Regions from separate parts of the Lederbergia sp. B243.17 genome, predicted to be linked through region 2. Evidence: predicted binding sites of a transcription regulator. Region 2 holds the regulator's gene; the other holds the start of a gene.
What was found. Region 2 encodes Rex, which represses fermentation and respiration genes when NADH is low (regulators of the CRP and FNR family bind a similar motif). Its sites were predicted from a motif close to TTGTGAAATATTTCACAA; they were not measured.
Positions count from the first base shown of each region.

Region 1: a site for Rex is predicted at 5,527-5,544, ahead of AC0TWI_RS16965 (cytochrome C oxidase subunit II). Genes of this name have one in related genera too.

Region 1 is NZ_JBWBKF010000085.1:74,313-84,639, forward strand. Features, by position in the region: gene AC0TWI_RS16940 (sensor histidine kinase) at 1-1,364, opposite strand, end outside; gene AC0TWI_RS16945 (response regulator transcription factor) at 1,361-2,035, opposite strand; gene AC0TWI_RS16950 (RNA polymerase sigma factor) at 2,496-3,062, shown strand; gene AC0TWI_RS16955 (DUF4179 domain-containing protein) at 3,040-4,644, shown strand; gene AC0TWI_RS16960 (Crp/Fnr family transcriptional regulator) at 4,734-5,420, shown strand; gene AC0TWI_RS16965 (cytochrome C oxidase subunit II) at 5,601-5,726, shown strand; gene AC0TWI_RS16970 (cytochrome c oxidase subunit II) at 5,746-6,219, shown strand; gene AC0TWI_RS16975 (b(o/a)3-type cytochrome-c oxidase subunit 1) at 6,216-7,868, shown strand; gene AC0TWI_RS16980 (allantoate amidohydrolase) at 8,031-9,263, opposite strand; gene ade (adenine deaminase) at 9,456-10,327, opposite strand, start outside.
Region 2 is NZ_JBWBKF010000072.1:794-11,120, reverse strand. Features, by position in the region: gene groES (co-chaperone GroES) at 1-258, opposite strand, end outside; gene AC0TWI_RS13245 (CPBP family intramembrane glutamic endopeptidase) at 509-1,252, shown strand; gene AC0TWI_RS13240 (DUF4305 domain-containing protein) at 1,249-1,443, shown strand; gene AC0TWI_RS13235 (LLM class flavin-dependent oxidoreductase) at 1,452-2,798, opposite strand; gene AC0TWI_RS13230 (MetQ/NlpA family ABC transporter substrate-binding protein) at 2,811-3,656, opposite strand; gene AC0TWI_RS13225 (MetQ/NlpA family ABC transporter substrate-binding protein) at 3,688-4,500, opposite strand; gene AC0TWI_RS13220 (GNAT family N-acetyltransferase) at 4,503-5,042, opposite strand; gene AC0TWI_RS13215 (LLM class flavin-dependent oxidoreductase) at 5,039-6,055, opposite strand; gene AC0TWI_RS13210 (YezD family protein) at 6,158-6,322, opposite strand; SAM riboswitch class I at 6,396-6,502, opposite strand; gene tatC (twin-arginine translocase subunit TatC) at 6,666-7,421, opposite strand; gene AC0TWI_RS13200 (twin-arginine translocase TatA/TatE family subunit) at 7,437-7,613, opposite strand; gene AC0TWI_RS13195 (redox-sensing transcriptional repressor Rex) at 7,679-8,353, opposite strand; gene moaC (cyclic pyranopterin monophosphate synthase MoaC) at 8,409-8,897, opposite strand; gene AC0TWI_RS13185 (ABC-F family ATP-binding cassette domain-containing protein) at 9,023-10,327, shown strand, end outside.

The sequences.
Region 1 (10,327 bases), on a different contig from region 2:
CGGCAGATATACAGCCCTAACCCATGGTTGCCGTTTTTTTTCGTATAAATAAAGGGCTCAAAGGCATGTTCGAGCATATAGTCCGACAGCGGGCTGCTCGGGTTCTTCACTGTAATAACGCCTTTTTCAGACTCGACGTTTATGACCCCGCCCCGGGTTCCATGCTTGATCGCATTGTCGAGAAGATTAATGAGTACTTGCTGGACCTGATCCCGGCTTCCGCATACCATCCAATCTGATCCGCTGATCGAAATGCTCACTTCCCTTTCCTCTGCCTGCATCTCCAAGTCCTCACAGACGTCTTTGATAAGCGGTAATATTGGAAGTGGATGATGTTCCTCCAAACCGGCTGCAGCCTGTTTTTTTGCAATGCCGATCAGTTCGACGACCATCCGGTTCAGCCGCTCGCTCTCCTCCGTAATTTTTCTCGCTGCTTTCTGGAGAAATGCCGGATCATCGAAATCCGGCTGTCCCAAAATTTGTGCATAGCCGGAGATGCTCGAGAGCGGAGTCTTTAATTCATGGGTTACATGCTGGAAAAAGGCTGTCCGGTTTTTTTCCAGATGAAGCACTTTCTCCTTCTCTTCTTCCGCCATATCAATATGGTCCTTTACACTTTTCTTCATTCTATTAAAATTGTCGGCCAGCTCTTCCAGCTCATCACCGGTTTTTACAATGACCTCATCCTCATAGTCTCCCTGTGCAACTCTTTTCGTAGCCTTAGAAAGCCGGATCAGCGGCCGGATGATTTGGCTTGTAAGCAAAAAGGAGATGATGAAGATTCCAATCAACAGACAGACGGCGAACAATGAGAAGGACTGAAGGATCCGGTCATTTTGCTGAAATAAGGCTGTGTAGTCTCCAGTAAACCGTACCACCCCGTAAAACTCCTCGTCTATATATAGAGGATAGGCAAAGTAAACAAAAATCCCATGATCATTTTTCTGCAGGGACAAAGCCGACTTGTTATCAAAAGCGGCAGACAGTTCAGGCGCATCGCTGCTGCCCAGATTCTTTTGGAACTGTTGATTCTCCAAGAGACGAGTTTGCTCAATCGGCAGCTCCTCATATAAAAAACGGCCGTCCGTTCCGTAGAGGGCAACGCCGAGATTCTGCAGCCTGCTTAAGTCACGGGCGATGTCTATTCCATAATCTGCAAATAAATGATCATTTGATTCTTTAAGCTTGGAAAACTGTTTGATATGCTCCCTTGTTGTATGCTGCAGCTTTGTCATTTCCGCCTCAATCTGCGCCTGGCTATTCGCCTCCAATGATATTTTCATAAATTGGTGGATAATCAATGCCGCACAGACAAATAACAGGAGATAGCTAAGGAAAAACTTCTTTCGGATTTTCAGTTTCATACTTGCCTTCTCCCCAGCTTATAGCCGACGCCAAACACCGTTTCAATTGAATCCGAACTCCCAAGCTTTTTCCGAATCCGTTGGACATGGACATCGACCGTCCTTACATCTCCTTCATAATCAAAGTCCCACACGGTATCAAGGATTTCCTCACGGGAAAAAACACGGCCGGGATTCTGGGCGAACAAGAGCAGCAGCTCATACTCCTTCGGCTTGAGAGAAAGGGCTTCATCCCCTTTATAGACTGAATGAGAACGAGGCTCGATCCGGATGCCCTCGCCGAGAGAAATTGAGACAGACGCGCTTTGCCCAGAACGGCGGAGCAGTGCTTTCAACCGGGCATTTACCTCTCTTATATCAAACGGCTTTGTCATGTAATCATCTGCTCCAAGCTCAAAGCCCAAAACCTTGTCGACAATATCATCCCTTGCCGTCAGCATCATGACGGGGGAACTCCCTGACTCCTTCATTTGCCTGCATAGATCAAAGCCGCTCGCATCGGGGAGCATCAAGTCGAGAATGACAACGTCCGGATCTGTTCCGGCCGCCAAACGCAGCCCATCCTTCCCCGTCTCTGCACAAAGCACCCGGTATCCCTCCTTCCGCAACGAATAGGAGAGAATCTCGCGAATCGAGTCCTCGTCCTCTATGATCAAAACCGTCCGGTCCATAGCCGTTTCCCCGCTTTCATCTTTTCTATCTATTATTCTACCGGAAAGTTATTGCCGAAATATTGCTGGATGAATAAAAAGGGCATTGCCTGTCCGGCCATCCTCGAAAATTCGAAGAGCTATGCGCTGAAACCGAACGGAAAAAAAGAGCCTATAAATAAGCTCCCTTTTTAAACACTATTAAACCGTTTTAGCATAATAACGAACAATCAGTAACCAAAATTTCATTTACAAGGCGATCCCTTTGAGCATGATGCCCGAAAGAGAGGTTAGGCGTTGTGAGACTTCCACATGATCCCTCCTCTTCCCTTTATTCATACTGAGACCCACCTGACTAGCGACGGTTTCCAGATTCTTATGGACTTCTGCAAAAGAATTGAAATTTTTCTCCTAGTAAACCCGTTATACTGGATGAAGAGAAAACGAACATGCGCATGTTCAGGAAAAACAGGAGGCCGGTATGCAAGAGGAAATCCAATGGGTCGAAGAAATTCTTTCAGGCAATAAACAGGCATTCGGTCTCATTATCAATAAATACAAAAATCCGCTGTACGCCACCGTTCTCCGGATGACAAGGCATCCCCAAGATGCCCAGGATCTCGTCCAGGAGGCCTTTATCAAAGTATACAGCCAGCTCGACAAATATGACCGCCAAGGTTCATTCTCAAGCTGGATGTACCGGGTCGCAATCAACCACTGCCTTGATGAATTCCGGAAGAAACGGTTTAAAATGTCGCAAATCGAAGTGACCGAGGATCTGATGGAAAACAAAGACGGACCGGAAGTCATTTTTTTAAAAAAGGAAAAAAGCCGCCAATTGGAAAAACTGATTTCCATGCTTCCCGAGGATGAACGGATGATCATTCTGCTGCGCTATGCGAATGAACTGAGCTATGAAGAGATTGGGACGCTGCTGGACATCCCGCTCTCGACGGTGCGAAATAAACTGCACCGGGCGAAAAAGAAAATGCGCAGCCAAGTGAAACGCGAAGGAGGGTATTTTTATGACATGTCCAACGGCCGATAAGCTCTCCCGCTTCTATGACGGATTGCTCACTGAGGAAAGGGACGAGTTGGCATTGCATATTGAGCACTGTGCATCCTGCCGCCTCATCCTTGAAGCATTCGGGCAGGAAGATGAATTCATGAAAGACACTTTACAGGCACCTGCTTTGCCTGACGATTTTGCCGATGGCATCCTTGCAGGACTCGATCCCTATCCGCGAAAAAAACAGCGTTCCCGCTTACTATTTTTGAAAAGGACAGCGGTTGCGGCGGCTGGATTGTTCCTAGCGGCCGGAATCATGAGTGCTTTCAACCCGGCATTCGCCCAATGGATCGGCGGGTTCTTCTCTTCTGTCAATGTAGACGAAGGGATACAGATTGCGGTAGAAGAAGGGTTCGCCAAACGAATCGATCAGTCGGTCACCGATCAGGGCCTGACCTTCAAGGTGGAAGATGTCGTTGCCGATTCATCAAGAATCGCTCTCTCCTATCAGTTGCTCGATGCGAGGGGCAAGCGGAAGGACCACGAACTGGAGATTGGGGAGGACTTCAACAAGCTTTATCTTTTGGATGAGCAGGGCAAGGAGATTGAAAGATCCGGACTAAGCTGGGGACGGCAGGATGGTTACGGAACGATTGAATTCTCGCTCCGTGACCAAACATTGACCGATACAATCACGGTCGGCTTTGACTTGACGGAGCTCGCGGGAAAAAAGGGCAGCTGGAAGCTTGAAATCCCTCTTGATATGAAGGAGACGCTGCAAGCAACAAAGGCTCATGACTTAAGCGGCTTCACCCATGAAGCAAACGGGATCGTAATCAAAATGAAAGAAGCGCGCTTCGCCCCGTCTTCAAGTGAAATCTTCTATGAAACAGGTTTTTCCAAGAACCTGCTTCGTGAAGTGGAGAAAAAAACGGAAAGCCTGGAAGCCAAATACGGAAAAGAGGTCGTAGAGCCATTCTCAACCCCTGGTACAGAGATTCAATATCATATCGAAGATGAGAAGGGCCTAACAGTCTACCGCCACTCCAATTATATCGGTGCCCCTTCCTCCGACGATGGCCTGATCCAAGGTACTGGTGATCGTCTAGGTGCGCTCGGCCAAACTGCATGGAATGAATCATTTATCCCTCAAAGAGGTGAGCGGAAGCTCCAATTCGTTCTGGATGGGGTGATCAAGACCGTACCAGCTGACTTTTCCATCACCTTTGAGCCGAAAAAGTTGGGCAAGCAGCCATTAACATTCAAATATGAAGGAAATGAGATGACCATCACAGCAGCTGAGATGGATACTCGGCTGCATTTGAAAAAATCCCTGATGCCGATCGGAGCAGAGAAAACGTTCCAGATTGAAATGGAAGGAAGCAAAACGTTGCTTGCTCCAGAAATGGTGTCATGGGTGCTTGTCGACAGTACAGGAAAGGCGTACGAAACATACCGAAGCGGAGGACGCACACACCCCGACAAGGACGGACGCCAGGAGACGACAACGCTGCTGACCGTCTACGGACTCGAGAAAGCACCAGAAAAACTGACATTGCGCCTGCTGTCAGAAACACGCTATGAACCGCTTGAAAAAGAATGGAGAATCCCGATCAATTAATCGGAGGGCCGCTCTCGATTCGGGGCGGCTCTTCCTTTTGAAAAAACAGCTGTTATGGGCACATTCGAATGTTATAATACTGGAAGCAAATGTTTGAGGAAGAGGGATGCAGATTGAACGAATTGCTGACAATTGACCATATTGACAAGGAATTCGAGAAAGACAGCTTTCTTTTCCAGGAAGGGGATCTGGCGGACACCGTCTATTTCCTTTATTCAGGCAAGGTACGGATCAGCCGGCTGACACCGGATGGCCGGGAAATCACCTATCGGATCTGCGGAAAAAATGATTTTATCAGCGAGCTCACGCTGTATTGCACTCCGCAGAAGTATGCTGTCCATGCAAAAGTGCTGGAGAGCGGCAGCTGTGCGAAGATCAGGAAAGAAGACCTGGAAAAAGGGCTATTGGAGAACCCCAAGCTGAATATCGAATTTTTGAAGCAGATGGGAGAGTACCAGCAAAAAACCCAATCCAAATTCCGCGACCTCGTGCTGCACGGGAAAAAAGGCGCCTTATACTCCACCCTCATCCGCCTTACCAACAGCTATGGCGTTAAAAAAGAGGACGGCATCCTAATCGACATGGCCTTCACAAACCAGGAGCTTGCCAATTTTTGCGGGATGAGCCGTGAAGTTGTAAACCGCCTGCTTGGCGAACTGAAAAAAGAAAGCATTCTTTCCATTAGCGGGGGCAAAATCTCCGTCCATAATGTTCAATATCTTAAGGATGAGATCCACTGTGAGAATTGTCCTGTCCATATATGCAGAATTGATTAATAGATCCGCAAAAATCACCCATGGCCGGGTGATTTTTTTTTGCCCGCTCCCCTTCCCTCCTGCTCTTTTTGTCTATTTTTTGAAAGCATAGGAATCTACCAGCCGATTGTGACATTTATCACAGTAAGCGGCATGTCCAAAGATGTACGCTTTTTACATAATAAAGTGGGAGGTTGCGAGATGGGCAAGAAGTCGAAAGGTTCCGGGGAGCCGAATTTGAAGGGTACCTTCATTAGTGTGCTCGCGGTCGGGGTTTTAATCGCTGCCATGTGGTTCAGTGTTTACGGTATGTACGTAGCAAGATAAAGAAAGCGGGGTGGAGAAAATGCATCTTCATAAATATGAAAAGATTTGGCTGACATTCGGTATTTTATCATTAGTTATTTTTCTAAGCATTGTTGGCGTTACAGCCTTTGCGCAGGGACATACCCCTGCCGGCGGGATGGACACGGTTGATCCTGAAAAACTTGATGAGACTGCTCCCTTTGACGAACCAGGGGTAAGGCAGCTTGATAAAAACACATATGAGGTGGTAATGGTCGCAGAAGCGTTTGGCTACAAACCGGCAAATATTAAAGTTCCGGCCGGAAAAGAAATTATTTTTACATTAACTAGCCGCGATGTCGTCCACAGTTTTACCATTCACGATACGAAAGTCAACATGATGGTCGTGCCCGGCCGGGTAACAGCGAAAAGCTACACGTTCTCTAAACCCGGAAAGTATATGGTGATTTGCAATGAATATTGCGGCACTGGCCACCATTTTATGCAAACAGAGATTGAGGTGTATGAACCATGATCGGTAAACGTGATCGCAATCTGGCGTTATGGAATGTCGGGGTCGCTTATACGGCGTTCCTGATCGGTACGTTCTGCGGATTGCTGCAAGTTTTTATTCGAAATGATGCGTTGCAGCTGCCCGCCTGGCTTGATTATTATCAGATCCTGACAGCGCATGGCGTCTTGCTTGCACTCATTTTCACAACTTTTTTCATCTTTGCCTTTTTCATTTCCGGCATGAGCAAGACACTCGGAAGCTTCGGGCCGAAAGTATGGCTGTTCTCTTGGATCGGCTTCCTCGTCACATTGGCAGGTACAGTATTGGCTACAGCAATGATTATTGCTGGCAAGGCATCAGTCATGTATACCTTTTATGCACCACTAAAAGCAAGCGGCTGGTATTATGTCGGGCTAGCGTTGTTTGTAGTCGGTACATGGATCAGCAGCTTTGCGCTTGTCGGCCATTATATGGTCTGGAAAAAAGCGCATAAAGGTGAATTGAGCCCATTGTTCGCCTTTATGACGATTTCAACGATTATTCTTTGGATCATTGCCTGTCTCGGTGTTGTGGCCACTGTAGTGTTCCAGTACATCCCATGGGCATTCGGATGGGTGGATACAATCAATGTAGAGCTGAGCCGTTCCCTCTTCTGGTATTTTGGCCATCCGCTCGTCTATTTCTGGCTGCTGCCGGCCTATATGGTTTGGTATGTGGTCGTGCCAAAAATCCTCGGAACGAAAGTGTTCAGCGATTCATTGGCCCGTTTTTCCTTTGTTCTGTTCATCTTGTTCTCAATTCCGGTCGGCTTCCATCACCAGCTGACTGAGCCTGGGATTTCAAGCTTCTGGAAGTTCCTGCAGGTTGTCTTAACGTTCATGGTCATCATTCCGTCCTTGATGACAGCCTTCTCGATGTTCGCAACGTTTGAAATCTCCGGGAGGAAAAAAGGCGGCACTGGGCTGTTCGGCTGGTTCACGAAACTGCCATGGAAGGATGTCCGTTTCACCTCCATTTTTATTGCAATGGCCTTTTTCATCCCGGGCGGAGCCGGCGGTATCATCAATGCCAGCTTCCAATTGAATGAGCTCATCCACAATACGCTTTGGGTTGTCGGCCACTTCCATATCACGGTCGGAACCCCTGTTGCCATGACGTTCATGGGCGTTTCATTCTGGCTCATCCCTTATTTGACGGGCCGGACATTTACGAAATCCCTGCAAAAGTTGGCGTTCATCCAGATCATCACCTGGTCCGTCGGCATGCTGCTTATGTCGACAGCACAGCATATTCTCGGCCTGCTCGGTGCACCAAGAAGAACAGCGTATTCGGGCTACAATGGCAATTCAGCCGCATTGGAATGGTTCGACGGCATCCTGTCCAACCATGTCACTATGGCGGCCGGCGGCATGATCCTGTTTTTATCTGCGATGCTGCTTATCTACATCGTCTGCAGCTTGGCGTTCGTTGCTCCTCATGCAAAGACAGAAGAAGAGTTTGAAGAATTTCCAATTGGGGTGAGCGATGCTTCCGCCACACCGAAATTCCTGGAGAATTGGTGGATCTGGATTGCAGTTGCCGTTGCCTTGATTCTTATGGCGTACGCGTTCCCGCTGAGCCACATGATCCAGCACAGCCCTCCGGGTTCCAAAGGCTTTATTACATGGTAGGAGATGATACGCATGTTTTTGCCGATTTTATCAATCATGATTGTTGCGGTTGTAATGACTGTCATACTGGTGGAACTGCAAACTGTTGAAGACGGGGAATAACAAACCGCCTGGCTCTTTTTGAGCCAGGCGGTATTTGATTATACGACGGCAAGGGTGGACCTATTCTTTAGCCAGCAAGGACATGACGGTGTCCAGCAGTACGTTGACTCCCCTTTCGCAATCCTCCCATGGGGTGTACTCTTCCTCGCAATGGCTTTTGCCGCCGATGCTTGGCACAAAGAGCATCACAGCCGGAAGATAGCTTGCCAGGAATTGGGCATCATGCCCGGCGCCGCTTACCATCCGGCGGTGAGAGTAGCCGAGCGACTCTGCGGATTCCTCGTATAGTCCGCAAAGCTCTGGTGAAAACCAGACGGTATCCCGGCCCCATAATTTTTTCGCCTGGATTGTGACTCCGTCTCCTCCCGCTTCCCCCAGCCCCCGGATCACTTCTTCGACGGCTTGGATGACGTCCATATCTTTATGCCGCGCCTCCAGTGAGAAGACGACACGGTTTGGAATGACGGTATGAATATTCGGGTAGACATTCAACCTCCCCGCCGTATAGACAAGGTCAGAATCGAGCGCGTCCAGTTTGCTTCGGATTTCATTCAGCAGATCATTGACCTTGAACAGGGCATCCTTCCTCATCGGCATCGGGGTTGTGCCGGCATGGTTTGATTCACCGATCACCTCGATTTCATAGCAGACCATGCCGACTACGCACTCCACAACACCGATTGAAATTGTCTCTTGCTCGAGGACTGGTCCTTGTTCAATATGGAGTTCAAGGAAAGCCTCCGCCTTTTTCAGCCGGTTGGCCGGATCACCGGCGAAGCCGCTCGCCTGTAATGCTTCTTCGAAAGTGGTTCCGTCCGGATCGCGCTTTTGCAGCATCTCTGTCTTTCCAAACTTTCCCGACAGGACGCCTGAAGCCATCATCGAGGGTTCAAACCTTGCCCCCTCCTCATTCGTGATGTTTACAACAGTGACCGGAACCCGCGGGGTGATATTGTGATCCACGAGTGTCCTCACGACTTCAAGACCGGCTACCACACCAAGAACACCGTCAAAACGGCCGCCCTTTTTTACGGAATCGAGATGAGAGCCCATGACGATCGGCGGTCCGTCCTCCTTTCCAGGCAAGGTGGCATACATGCAGCCCATATCATCAACGGCAACCTTCATCCCGAGCTCTTCACAGCATGAAGCAAAGTGTTTGCGAACTGCAATATCCTCTTCCGACAGGGCAAGCCGCGTCACTCCGTTATTTTCCGTCCTGCCAAAGTCTGCAAATCTCTCAAGCTCCTGTTTCAATCTTTCCCCATTGATCAACAGCTTCTGCTTTTGCATTCCTCATCCCCCTTTGCATACTGGCCGGTTACATTGTAAGCGCAATCATTTTAACGGTGTTTTTATGGACTATTATACAGGGGAGGGATTGAAAGTCATTGGACAGAACATCAAACAGCGCAGCAGGATCATTGGATGTTTTGTAACATGCAATAAAAACAGGGGACGCACCCTGGCGTCCCCTGTCATCTATCAAACTTCAATTTCAATCAGTTTAAACTGAGTAACATCCACAAGTCCCCGGTTTGAGATGCGGATCTCGGGGATGACCGGAAGTGCAATTAGCGAGAAGGTCATAAATGGTGCGTTCAAGGAACAGCCGAGCTCCTGCCATGCCTTTTCGAGCTGCTGCACTTCTTCCACGACCGCCTGAAGAGGCTTGTCCGACATCAGGCCGGCGATTTTCATCGGCACCGCGGCCAGGACCTCTCCATCCTTGACAGCGATCATGCCCCCGCCAATCTTCGCCAGCTCGTTGGCAGCGAATGCCATATCCGCAGGGTTTGCACCCATTACGAGCAGGTTGTGGCTGTCATGGGCAACGGTCGAGGCGACCGCACCTTCTTTCAGCCCGAAGCCGTGTGCGAAGGCAAGCGAAATCTGTCCCGATCCTTTATGCCTTTCAATACAGGCCAGCTGCAAAATATCTTTCTCGATCGATGGCTGGATGACATTGTCGTGCACATCCAGTGTTGCTGTCATTTTCGCCGTTCTCGCACTGTTTTCAATCACGTCGATAACGTTCACTTCCGTCTGGCCGCCCGTCCTTTTCGACTTAAACGCGAAGTCCGCCGGAGTCAGCTCCGACTTCAGGTTGATTGAATCCAGAATATGCGGCGGGTACTGGAATGCCGGGAAGTCGATGGCAAGCCCGCCATTTTCATATACAACCTGTCCATCTGCTATGACCGTCACTGGTGTGATATCCTGCAGGCTCTCAACAAGCAGAATGTCCGCTGCCTTCCCTGGTGCAAGCGAGCCGAGGTCACGATCCAAGTTATAGTATCTGGCTGTATTAATCGTTGCGAGCTGGATCGCCGTAACGGGATCGACCCCTTCTGCGA
Region 2 (10,327 bases):
TTCACGCAGAATCAAATATTCAGTTCCTTGGTATTTCACTTCTGTGCCGGCATATTTAGAAAAAATGATGCTGTCTCCCACTGCCACCTCTAGTGCTACACGTTCACCGCTGTCCAGAACACGGCCTGTACCGACAGCAACAATCTTGCCTTCCTGCGGCTTTTCCTTCGCTGTATCCGGCAGCACGATACCGCTTGCTGTTTTCTCTTCTGATTCGACTAGCTCGATAATGACGCGATCACCTAATGGTTTTAACAAGTGAAACAACCTCCTTGAATAGATTATGTAGTTGGCTTATTAGCACTCTTTGCAGTTGAGTGCTAACACAATTATTATATTAAATAATTCCATTCCCATTTGCAAGTGCCATGCCTCATTTTTGCCCAAAAATCTTTTCGCCCTCTTTCGTCAAAATCCCGGGTGAAAGCCTTCCTGTTTGTTTCCTCTTACGTTTGCTAGTAAAATATAGAATGTCTGATGTCTGATCATAAAGGGGATTTTTTAATATATGAATAAAAAATACATCTATGTTGTCCTCGTGTATATTGCGATGCAGCTTTCCGCTTTTATCGGCATGCCGATACTATTTGCTATTGGGGTGGGGCCGCTCGGAGTTGGCGAGGATGCGATGAGACTTTACGCCCCCGGAATTTGGACCGTGTTCAGCTTCCTCGTCGGGCTTGTCATCATTTTGTTGATGCTGAAAAAAAGCGGGCCTGTAACAAAGTTGGATCATTCTGAGCCAAAATCGCTTGGCCTGTCCATCTTTTGGGGAATCGCAGGTATTTTCCTTGCATTCATTGCTCAGGCGATTGCCATTTCGATTGAGCAGCAGATCGGTATCGAGCCTGGCTCGGAAAATACTCAGGATTTGCTTGAAGCAGCCAAAGGCTTTCCATTATTGATTCTTGTCATATCAATCATCGGGCCAATTTTGGAGGAAATCGTCTTCCGCAAAGCGATATTCGGCATGCTATACAATCGATTCCCGTTCTGGGTTTCCGCTTTGATCAGTGCCGCTCTTTTCTCCGCTGCCCATCAAGAGTTCAAGAATTTCTTATTATATGCCGCCATGGGCTTCGTGTTTGCCTTTCTCTATGTGCATACGAAACGGATCATCGTACCGATTATCGCCCATGTGATGATGAATACGCTCGTTGTTGTATCACAGCTTTTACTGGCAGATAAGATTCAGGAATATCTCGAGAAAACGGAGAAAGCGTTCGTTTGGCTGGGAGGTCTCATCCAATGAGAGTATCCCCGCTGTTCACTGGATTCTTTTACCTGCTGCTTGGTGCCATTTTCACTGTGTTCGGCATCATTCAGGTACAGGCAAACGGCTGGACGTTTATCACCTATACACTCGCTTTCTTTGCCACGATTGATTTTGGTGTCGGCCTGAAGCTGGTCGGACTCCATTTTCGCCTTAAAAGAAGAAAATAAACCGCCGTTCAACTGCGAACGGCGGTTTTCTCATGCCGGTTGGCCGGATATGGCAAACCGAGATGCTCCCGGAGCGTGCTCCCCTCATACTCTGTGCGGAAAACGCCCCTGCTTTGCAAGATCGGTACGACCTTGTCGACAAAGTCGTCCAGATCCCTCGGCAGTAACGGGAACTGGAGCATGAAACCGTCTGCCGCCCTTTGGACAAACCATCTTTCCATTTCGTCCGCGACCTGTTCTGCCGTTCCGACGAAGGCATCGCGTCTTGCAGCGCCGAAGAAACGGGTGTACAGGTCGCCGACTTTCAGCTCTTCCTTATCGATGATTTCTTTCATTTCAAGGAACTGGCTCTGGATGCTGTTCACTTCCGGAAATACGACCTCTTTGGCCGGTGTGTCGAGGGAGTAGCCGGAAAAGTCCACATTGCCCATATAGCCCGAGACGAACTTCAAGCTTTCATAGGGATCGATCAGCCTCTGCAGCTCTTCGTATTTAGCGCAAGCTTCTTCCTCCGTCTCGCCGATGATCGGGGAAATTCCATGGAGAATATGAAGCGCCTCCTCTTTTCTCCCGATTTCGCCGAGTTGTGACTTGAGCTTGCGGTAAAAGGCTTTTGCCTCGTTGATGTTGTCCCAATGGGTAAAGACGACCTCCGCCGTGCGTGCGGCAAGTCTTTGGCCGGGAACCGAAGCCCCTGCCTGGATAATGACGGGCTGGCCTTGCTTCGACCGGGCAATGTTGAGCGGGCCCTTCACTTGAAAATGCTCGCCTCGGAAATGCAGTTCATGCAGCTTTTTTCGGTCGAAAAACCGGCCGCTTTCCTTGTCATATGGGAAGGCGTCGTCCTCCCACGAATCCCAAAGCCCTTTGACGACATCGACGAATTCCTCTGCCCGCTCATAGCGGCGGTCATGCTCCCAATGCTGTTCCCTGCTGAAGTTTTGCGCTGTTTCCCCAGTGGCATCCGCTGTCGTGACGACGTTCCAGCCGATCCGGCCGCCGCTTATATGGTCAGCCGAGGCAAATTGGCGGGCCAGCACATACGGTTCGCTATAGGTCGTCGATGCCGTGGCTCCCAGTCCGATTTTTTCCGTTGCGGCCGACAGGGCCGTAATGAGCACGACGGGATCGAAACGGTTCAGGATCTGCGGGTGGGATTCCTGATTGATCGCGAGACTGTCGGCGACAAAGGCCAGGTCGAATTTGCCTTTTTCTGCGGTTTGCGCTAAAGTTTGCAGCTCTTTGATATCAATGCTCGCTGCCGGGTTTGCCTCGGGATGGCACCAAGAGCTGACGTGCATCCCTGAGCCGATCAAGTACAGAGCGAGCTTGATCTGCCTTTTTCCATTTGCCATGTCCTTCTCCTCCTACTTTTTCGTATACGTGTCCTTGTATGTGCTCAATTCCACAAGGGTGATGAAGGTAGGCAAGTAATTGCCCTTGTATTCCTTCTCAATGAATTTCGCCGTCTTTTCCATTTGATAAATCTCAACGACCTGTTTCAGTCTTTTCTTATCTTTGTCTTCCTTTCTTGCAGCGATAATATTGATATAAGGTTTGGCTGTCTCGTTTTCATGGATGAGTGCATCCTTCAGCAGCAAGTCTGCTTCCATCGCCGTGCCATTATTGATGACAGCCGCTGCCGTATCTTCCATGACTCGAGGGGCGCTCGCTCCCTCTACAGGTACAATTTTGATGTTCTTCAAGTTTTCTTTAATTTTATCTTCTCCGCCAAACCCGTCAAAATCGTCGACAACCTTGATAAAACCTGCGTCCTGCAACAGAAGGAGTGCCCTTCCCCAGTTGGACATGTCATTCGGGACGGCAATCTGCGCACCTTCCGGGATACCGTCCAGTGATTTGTATTTAAAAGAATACAGACCGAGCGGGGCGATGACGGTCGTGCCGATCGGAACGAGTTCAGATCCGGTGCTTTCATTGAATGTATCCAAATAGGCGACATGCTGGAAGGCGTTCAAATCAATATCCCCATCCGCCAGAACCTGATTTGGATCAACCGCCGAGGAAAAGTTGACGACCTCAATGTCAATCCCCTCTTTTGCAGCTTCCTCCTTCAAATAATTCCATATTCTCAGCTGGTTGCTCCTGATCCCTACCTTGATTGGTTCGTCATCTGCCTTCGTTTCGCGATCCGAGCAGCCGCCCAGTGCCAGCAATGTTAATATCAAAATTGATAACATCCACTTTTTCAATGGTCTTGCTCCTCTCTCTTTCCTTGCTGTTTTAAAAAGCAGGAACGACGGCTCCCTCATATTTTTCCAGGATAAATTCCCTTACCTTCTCAGTCGTCAGTGCGGCAGCAAGCTTCTGGATCGCTTCGTCGTCCTTGTTATCCGGCCGAGAGACAAGAATATTAACGTATGGCGATTCATTCCCCTCGATGATCAATGCATCCTCCATCGGTTTGAATCCGCCTTCTAACGCATAATTCGTATTGATCGCCGCCGCTTCCACATCATCAAGGGAATGGACGAGTACAGCTGAATCGACGGGAACAAATTCAATGTTTTTCTCGTTTTTTACAATGTCCCCGAGCAGATAATCCCCGGATTTTTCCTTTAGTTCAATCACTTTATGGGCAGCCAGCAGTTCCAGAGCCCGGGAAAAGTTCACCGGATCCTTTGGCAATGAGACTTTCGCTCCTTCGGACAGGTCTTCTATCGAGTCGATTTCTTTTGAATAGACGCCGAACGGCTCAATATGAATGCCTTTTACTTCAACCAAATCCAGGCCGCTGTCCTTATTCACCTGGTTCAAGTACGGCGTATGCTGAAAGAAGTTGACATCCAGTTGGCCATCTGCTGTCTGCTGATTGATCTGAATGCCGTCGCTCACAATCGACACATCCAGCTTGATCCCTTCCTTTTCCAGCTCCAGCTCGATGAATTCCAGAATTTCCGCATGCGGCGTGGAGGAAGCGGCGATTTTCAGAACGGTCTCTTTGCCTTCCGCCGACGTCTCCTTCTTGGCAGCGGCACAGCCCCCCGTCACGCTTAATACGGCAACTAGCAACAGTCCAACAACACGGTTTTTCAATTTCATCTTTCTTCCCCCTTATTTTGAATGTCGTATCGATAACATTTGATCGGATAGTCACCGCCGGCAAGGTCATAGCACGGCTCACGCCGGTAACCGAAAGCTTCGTATAGTTTTACAGCCTTTTCCATCGTGTCGGTCGTATGCAGAAAAATACTCTTTTTACCGCACTCTTTTGCATGTTGTACCGCTGCAGTGAGGAGCTTTCTTGCGGCTCCCCCGCCCCGCGCATCCGGATGCACGCCGAGGAAGCGGATGATCGGGGAGTCGATTGTGAGCGGCCAGTCTCTATAGGCGATGTCAGACGAAGGGAACACCTGGATGCTTCCAACAATCCGACCCTCCTGCTCAGCGATAAACACGCGGCCCTCATCGGAGCGGCCGACAGACAGGACGAGCTCTTTTGCATACGCCGGCCACTTCTCCGGGCCGAATATCCGTTTGAACTGCCAGTAGCTCTCCAAAAGCATCCGCTGAACCTCTTGCCTTTCACCGATCGCCATTTCCCGGATCAAAACGGTATGCTCCACTGTGCTTTTCATATGAACACCTCTTCCTCTAAGAATGATTCCTTGCTTATCGGTTCTGGCCGTAACAGTTCAAACGATCGGTATCGTTCCGCCTCTCTGCGAATCGGTGTGTGAAGAATGAATTCATGGATACCGTAAGCGTGGTGCAGCCGGTCCAGCTCTGCCTTCACCTCCTCTGGCGATCCGGCAATCATTCCCGCTTCCAAGCTTTCCGTCTCAAACGGCTCCTTCGCCTGTTCTCCATAGGCAAGCACTTGTTCATAAGATTGGACGGTCAATCTTGCACTGTTTCGGGGTTTGATGGCGAACAGCCTGTTTTCCTCGGCAATTTTTTTCGCTTCCTTGCCGTCCGAGGCTGCCAGCACAGAAACGGCAGCGACGATTTTCCCTTCCGGGTAGCCTGCGGTATACGCGGAGACTGCTTCCTTCAGCACATCCTCACCGCCAGCAAGGAACTTCGCAAAAACGAGATTGACCTTTTCCTTTGCCGCCAATTCGGCGCTGGACGCACTGCCTCCGAGCAGGAAGATTTCCGGTTTAACGGTCGGCTGTGGATAAGCCTGGATTCCCGCAAGCCGATGGTCTTCTGCGACATTTTGGTCAACAAGCTGTTTTAAGAATGATAGTTTCTCTTCAAAGCTTGCACCGACTTGGCCATCGCGCAGTGCTTCGGTGGATAGCGGGAATCCCCCTGGCGATTTCCCAACTCCGAGATCCACTCTGCCAGGGGCAAGTGACGCCAAGACGTGAAAATTCTCGGCTACTTTATAAGGGCTGTAGTGCTGCAGCATGATTCCCCCTGCTCCGATTTTGATCGTGCTCGTGCGGGCGAGCAGATGGGCGATCAGCACCTCGGGGGATGAGCCGGCAATCCCCTTCATCTGATGATGCTCTGCCACCCAGAATCGGTCGTACCCCCATTCCTCTGCCTTCCTCGCAAGCCTCGTCGTCTTCTGCAATGCGTCCGCCCCTGTATCTCCGGGGAATACCGGGCTTTGATCCAGAATTCCTACTTTGTAGGTCATGGCTTCTCCCTCCTTTGAATGAAAAAAAGACATCTCACCACCTTTAATAAGGATGGGAAGATGCCTTTAGTTGTCTAATCGGCTCTCTTTATTTTTTGTGATTTACAATGATTTTCGTTCCTTTGCCTTGAGCGGGTACCGCTTTTTCTCCGTTGTCTCAATCTGAGTGATCTGCCCTTCGTGCACAGTGATGACAAGTGATCCATATTCGAGCTTTTGCAAGGCGGCCATAATGTCCTTCAGCACACTTGCCTTTTCAGTTGCCATTCGCATCCCTCCAAGTGTAAAAAAACCTCTTCTGAAAATAAGAAGAGGTTTGGGTCCATAAAAAAATGGTCTCTTCTTATCTTTCAGGCATTGCTCATACCTGCTGGAATTGGCACAGTACCTAATAGGTCTGCTGCCGAGGCTTCAAAGGGCCAGTCCCTCCACCTCTCTGGATAAGAAAACTCGTATTCAGTTGGCTGATGCTCTCCGTGTGGGAGTGACCTCATCTTACCCCAAGCAGAATCTTCCGTCAATAGGAAAAACAATAAGTTTTTTAAAATCCGATTGGTTTACTTGTATTTATCGCAAAAAAAACAGCGTCCCCTCTTCAGGACGCCGGTTTCTATTCTAGATTGGATTCACGTTTCCGTTGTTCTTCTGCAGCCAGCACTTTCCGGTAGCCGACTTTCGCCACACCAATGCTGATTTCATAAAGGATGAGCAGCGGCACCGTCACCATCATGTGGGAGACCACATCAGGCGGCGTAATGAAAGCTGCAATCACCAGCAGAATGAAATACGCGTATTTGCGCGTCCGGATCAAAAAGTCCGGTGTGATGATTCCGAGCCTCGTCAAGAAGAGCATGACGACAGGCAATTGGAACAATAGTCCGAACGGAAGTGTAATTTGAAACAAAAATTGGAAGTATTCATTGATGCCAATCGTCGTTTGGATGTCCATGTTGCCGGACAAACCGAGCATAAACTTGATGACGAACGGAAACAGGACAAAATATGAAAAGGCAACCCCTGCGATAAAAAGGAGAAATGCAAACGGGATATAGGCTAATGTTGCCCTCCGCTCCTTTTCCAGCAGACCGGGAGAAATGAATGACCATAGCTGGTACAAAATAACCGGTGATGTCAAAATGATTCCCATGACAAATACCATTTTCATATAAACTTTGAACGGATCGGTTACCCGAAATGCGTTCATCGTCAGCTCACTTGCTATGTCCGCATTCTGGACGATGCGGATCAGCGGCTGTGCAAAAAAGAAACTGGCGATTACTGCCAATACGAAGAAAACGACTATGATGATCAGCCGTTTTCGCAGTTCGCCTATATGTTCAAAAATCGTCATTTCATTCTGACTCATAGTTGTTTCATCCTATCATTGGCCGGCGTCTTTTTTGTCCTTCTCATCATCTTCACCCAGGCCCTTTGTTGCGTTCTTAAACTCACGCAGCGTATTGCCGGCAGCCTTGCCAAGCTCAGGTAATTTTTTCGGGCCAAAAATCAATATTGCGACAAATGCAATGATCATCAAGCTTCCTGCACCTGCTCCCATTGCGCCCACCTCCTTCTAATAGATATAGTGTAACGGAAAACAAGCCTTTTGGCTATCTGCAGTTTTTATATATCCTGTGAATTTTCCGTGTCGCCGCTCTCTTCATTCGTATAGTTTTTCAAGAAGTAGATGAGCGACTGCAGTTCGACTGCCAAATCAATGTGGTGCACCCGAATCGATGGCGGCACCGACAGCCTCGCTGGCGTGAAATTAAGAATTCCTTTTACATTCGTGTTCCTCAGCCTGTCGGTAATCGGCTGCGCTGAACTCGCCGGCACGGTCAGGATGACAGCAGAGACATCCTCCCGGACCAGTTCCTTCTCAAGATCGTCCAGGTCAAAAATCGGCACCCCGCTGATCTTCTTTCCGACCTTATCCTTATCGACATCAAAAGCCATCGAAATCTTCGTGCTGTTGTTCTTTTGGAAATTGTAGTTCAGAAATGCCGTCCCCAGGTTTCCGACTCCGATCAATGCCACTTTGGCGATTTCATCCTGATCGAGGGTCTTCCGGAAAAAGGAGAGCAGATAGTTTACATTATACCCATAGCCCTTTTTTCCAAGCGCTCCGAAATAGGAAAAATCCCGGCGGATCGTTGCAGAGTCGACCTTAACAGCTTCGCTCAGCTCTGCCGACGAAACACGCTGCTTTCCAGAAGCATGCAGATTTTTCAAGAACCGGTAATAGAGCGGCAGCCGCTTCGCCGTTGCCTGCGGGATTTTCGTCTGTTCGTCATTCATTTATTTTTCCTCCAAAAAGCCAAAGGATTCCTTGCCTGCTGCAAAGAACCGACTGTCAGATTTGGCGCTGATAATCTTTTCCGGTCGAGCCGCCCGTTTTTTCAATCAAAAATGTTGGACCAATGACCATTCCTTTGTCGATCGCCTTGCACATGTCGTACACTGTCAGGGCTGCTGCCGATACAGCGGTCAGGGCTTCCATCTCCACGCCCGTTTTGCCGAACGTCTTGACGGCTCCGCGGATGAGAAGACGCCAAGACATGTCACCCTTCACCCATTCAAAAGAGATGTCGATCCCTTTGAGCGGAATGGGATGGCACATTGGGATGATGTCCCATGTCTTCTTGGCGGCCATAATGCCCGCCACTTGAGCGACAGCCAGTACATCGCCCTTCTTGATTTCCCCTGCCTGTATATGTCTATATATTTGTTCATTCACTTCTATGCTTGACTGGGCGATTGCCGTCCGGACTGTATCCGGTTTCGAACTGACGTCGACCATTTTCGCCCGGCCTTCTTCGTTGAAATGCGTCAATTTGTCCACAGCCAACACCTCCTTTCTATCATACACTATTTCCCCCGACCTGTCTTTTCCTGACCGAAAAAGGCGATGATTGCCGAGAATGGTGGAAATACGGTACACTTGCTATGAAACTAGAGGTGAAAATTATGATGCTTCTTCAGGTGCAGCAATTAACAAAATACTTTGGTGCTGAACTGATTTTATCAAATATAAAAATGGAAATTCAGCTCCGCGACCGGATTGCCCTTGTGGGTCGCAACGGGGCGGGCAAGTCGACCTTGCTGAAAATGATTGCCGGGCAGCTCTCCTATGACGGCGGGAACATCATTAAGCCGAACGAGGTGACCATCGGCTATCTGGCACAGGACAACGGCCTGGAATCTTCCCTATCGATCTGGGATGAGATGCTGACGGTCTTTGAGAATCTTCGCAGCATGGAAAAGAACATTCGCAGGATCGAGCTTGACCTGTCCAACCCGTCGATCTATGAAGATGCCGGGCAATATGAGAAGCTGCTCGCAGAATATGATAAATTGCAAGTGACCTTCAAGGATGCGGGCGGCTACCAATACGAATCGGATATCCGCTCGGTCCTCCACGGCCTCCGCTTCTATCAGGAAGATTACGGGATGCAGATCTCGTCCTTGAGCGGCGGGCAGAAAACACGCCTTGCCCTTGCCAAGCTGTTGCTGACGAAACCCGATGTACTGATTTTGGACGAGCCGACGAACCATCTCGACATCGAAACGCTCTCCTGGCTTGAGCAGTATTTGCAAAGCTACGCAGGCGCAATCCTAATTGTTTCCCACGACCGCTATTTTCTCGACAAAGTGGTGACACAGGTTTATGAATTGTCCCGCCACCACGTCAAAAAGTTCCATGGCAACTACAGCAAATACCTGGAACAGAAAGCGGAAAATTTTGAGCGGGAAATGAAGCTGTATGAAAAGCAGCAGGATGAAGTTGCGAAAATGCAGGAATTCATTCAACGGAATCTCGTTCGTGCGTCAACGACAAAACGGGCACAAAGCCGGCGGAAACGGCTGGAGAAGATGGAACTGATGGACAGGCCGGCCGGCGGGGAAAAGTCGGCCACTTTCTCTTTTGGAATCGAACGGCAGAGCGGGAACGATGTCATGAGGGTGGAGGATGCAGCGATCGGATACGGGGAGGAATTGTTGGCGAAGGGAGTTAATTTTTCCATCACCCGCGGCGACAGTATCGCGCTTGTCGGGCCGAACGGTGTCGGAAAATCAACACTTCTCAAGACGATTCTCGGCAAACTGCCGCTGCTTTCCGGTCACATCCGCAAAGGAACGAACGTGTCAATCGGTTATTATGATCAGGAGCAGGCCAACCTCTCATCGAATAAATCGGTACTTCAGGAATTATGGGACCGCTATCCGTTGAAGGAAGAGAAAGTGATCCGGACCGTTCTCGGCAACTTCCTT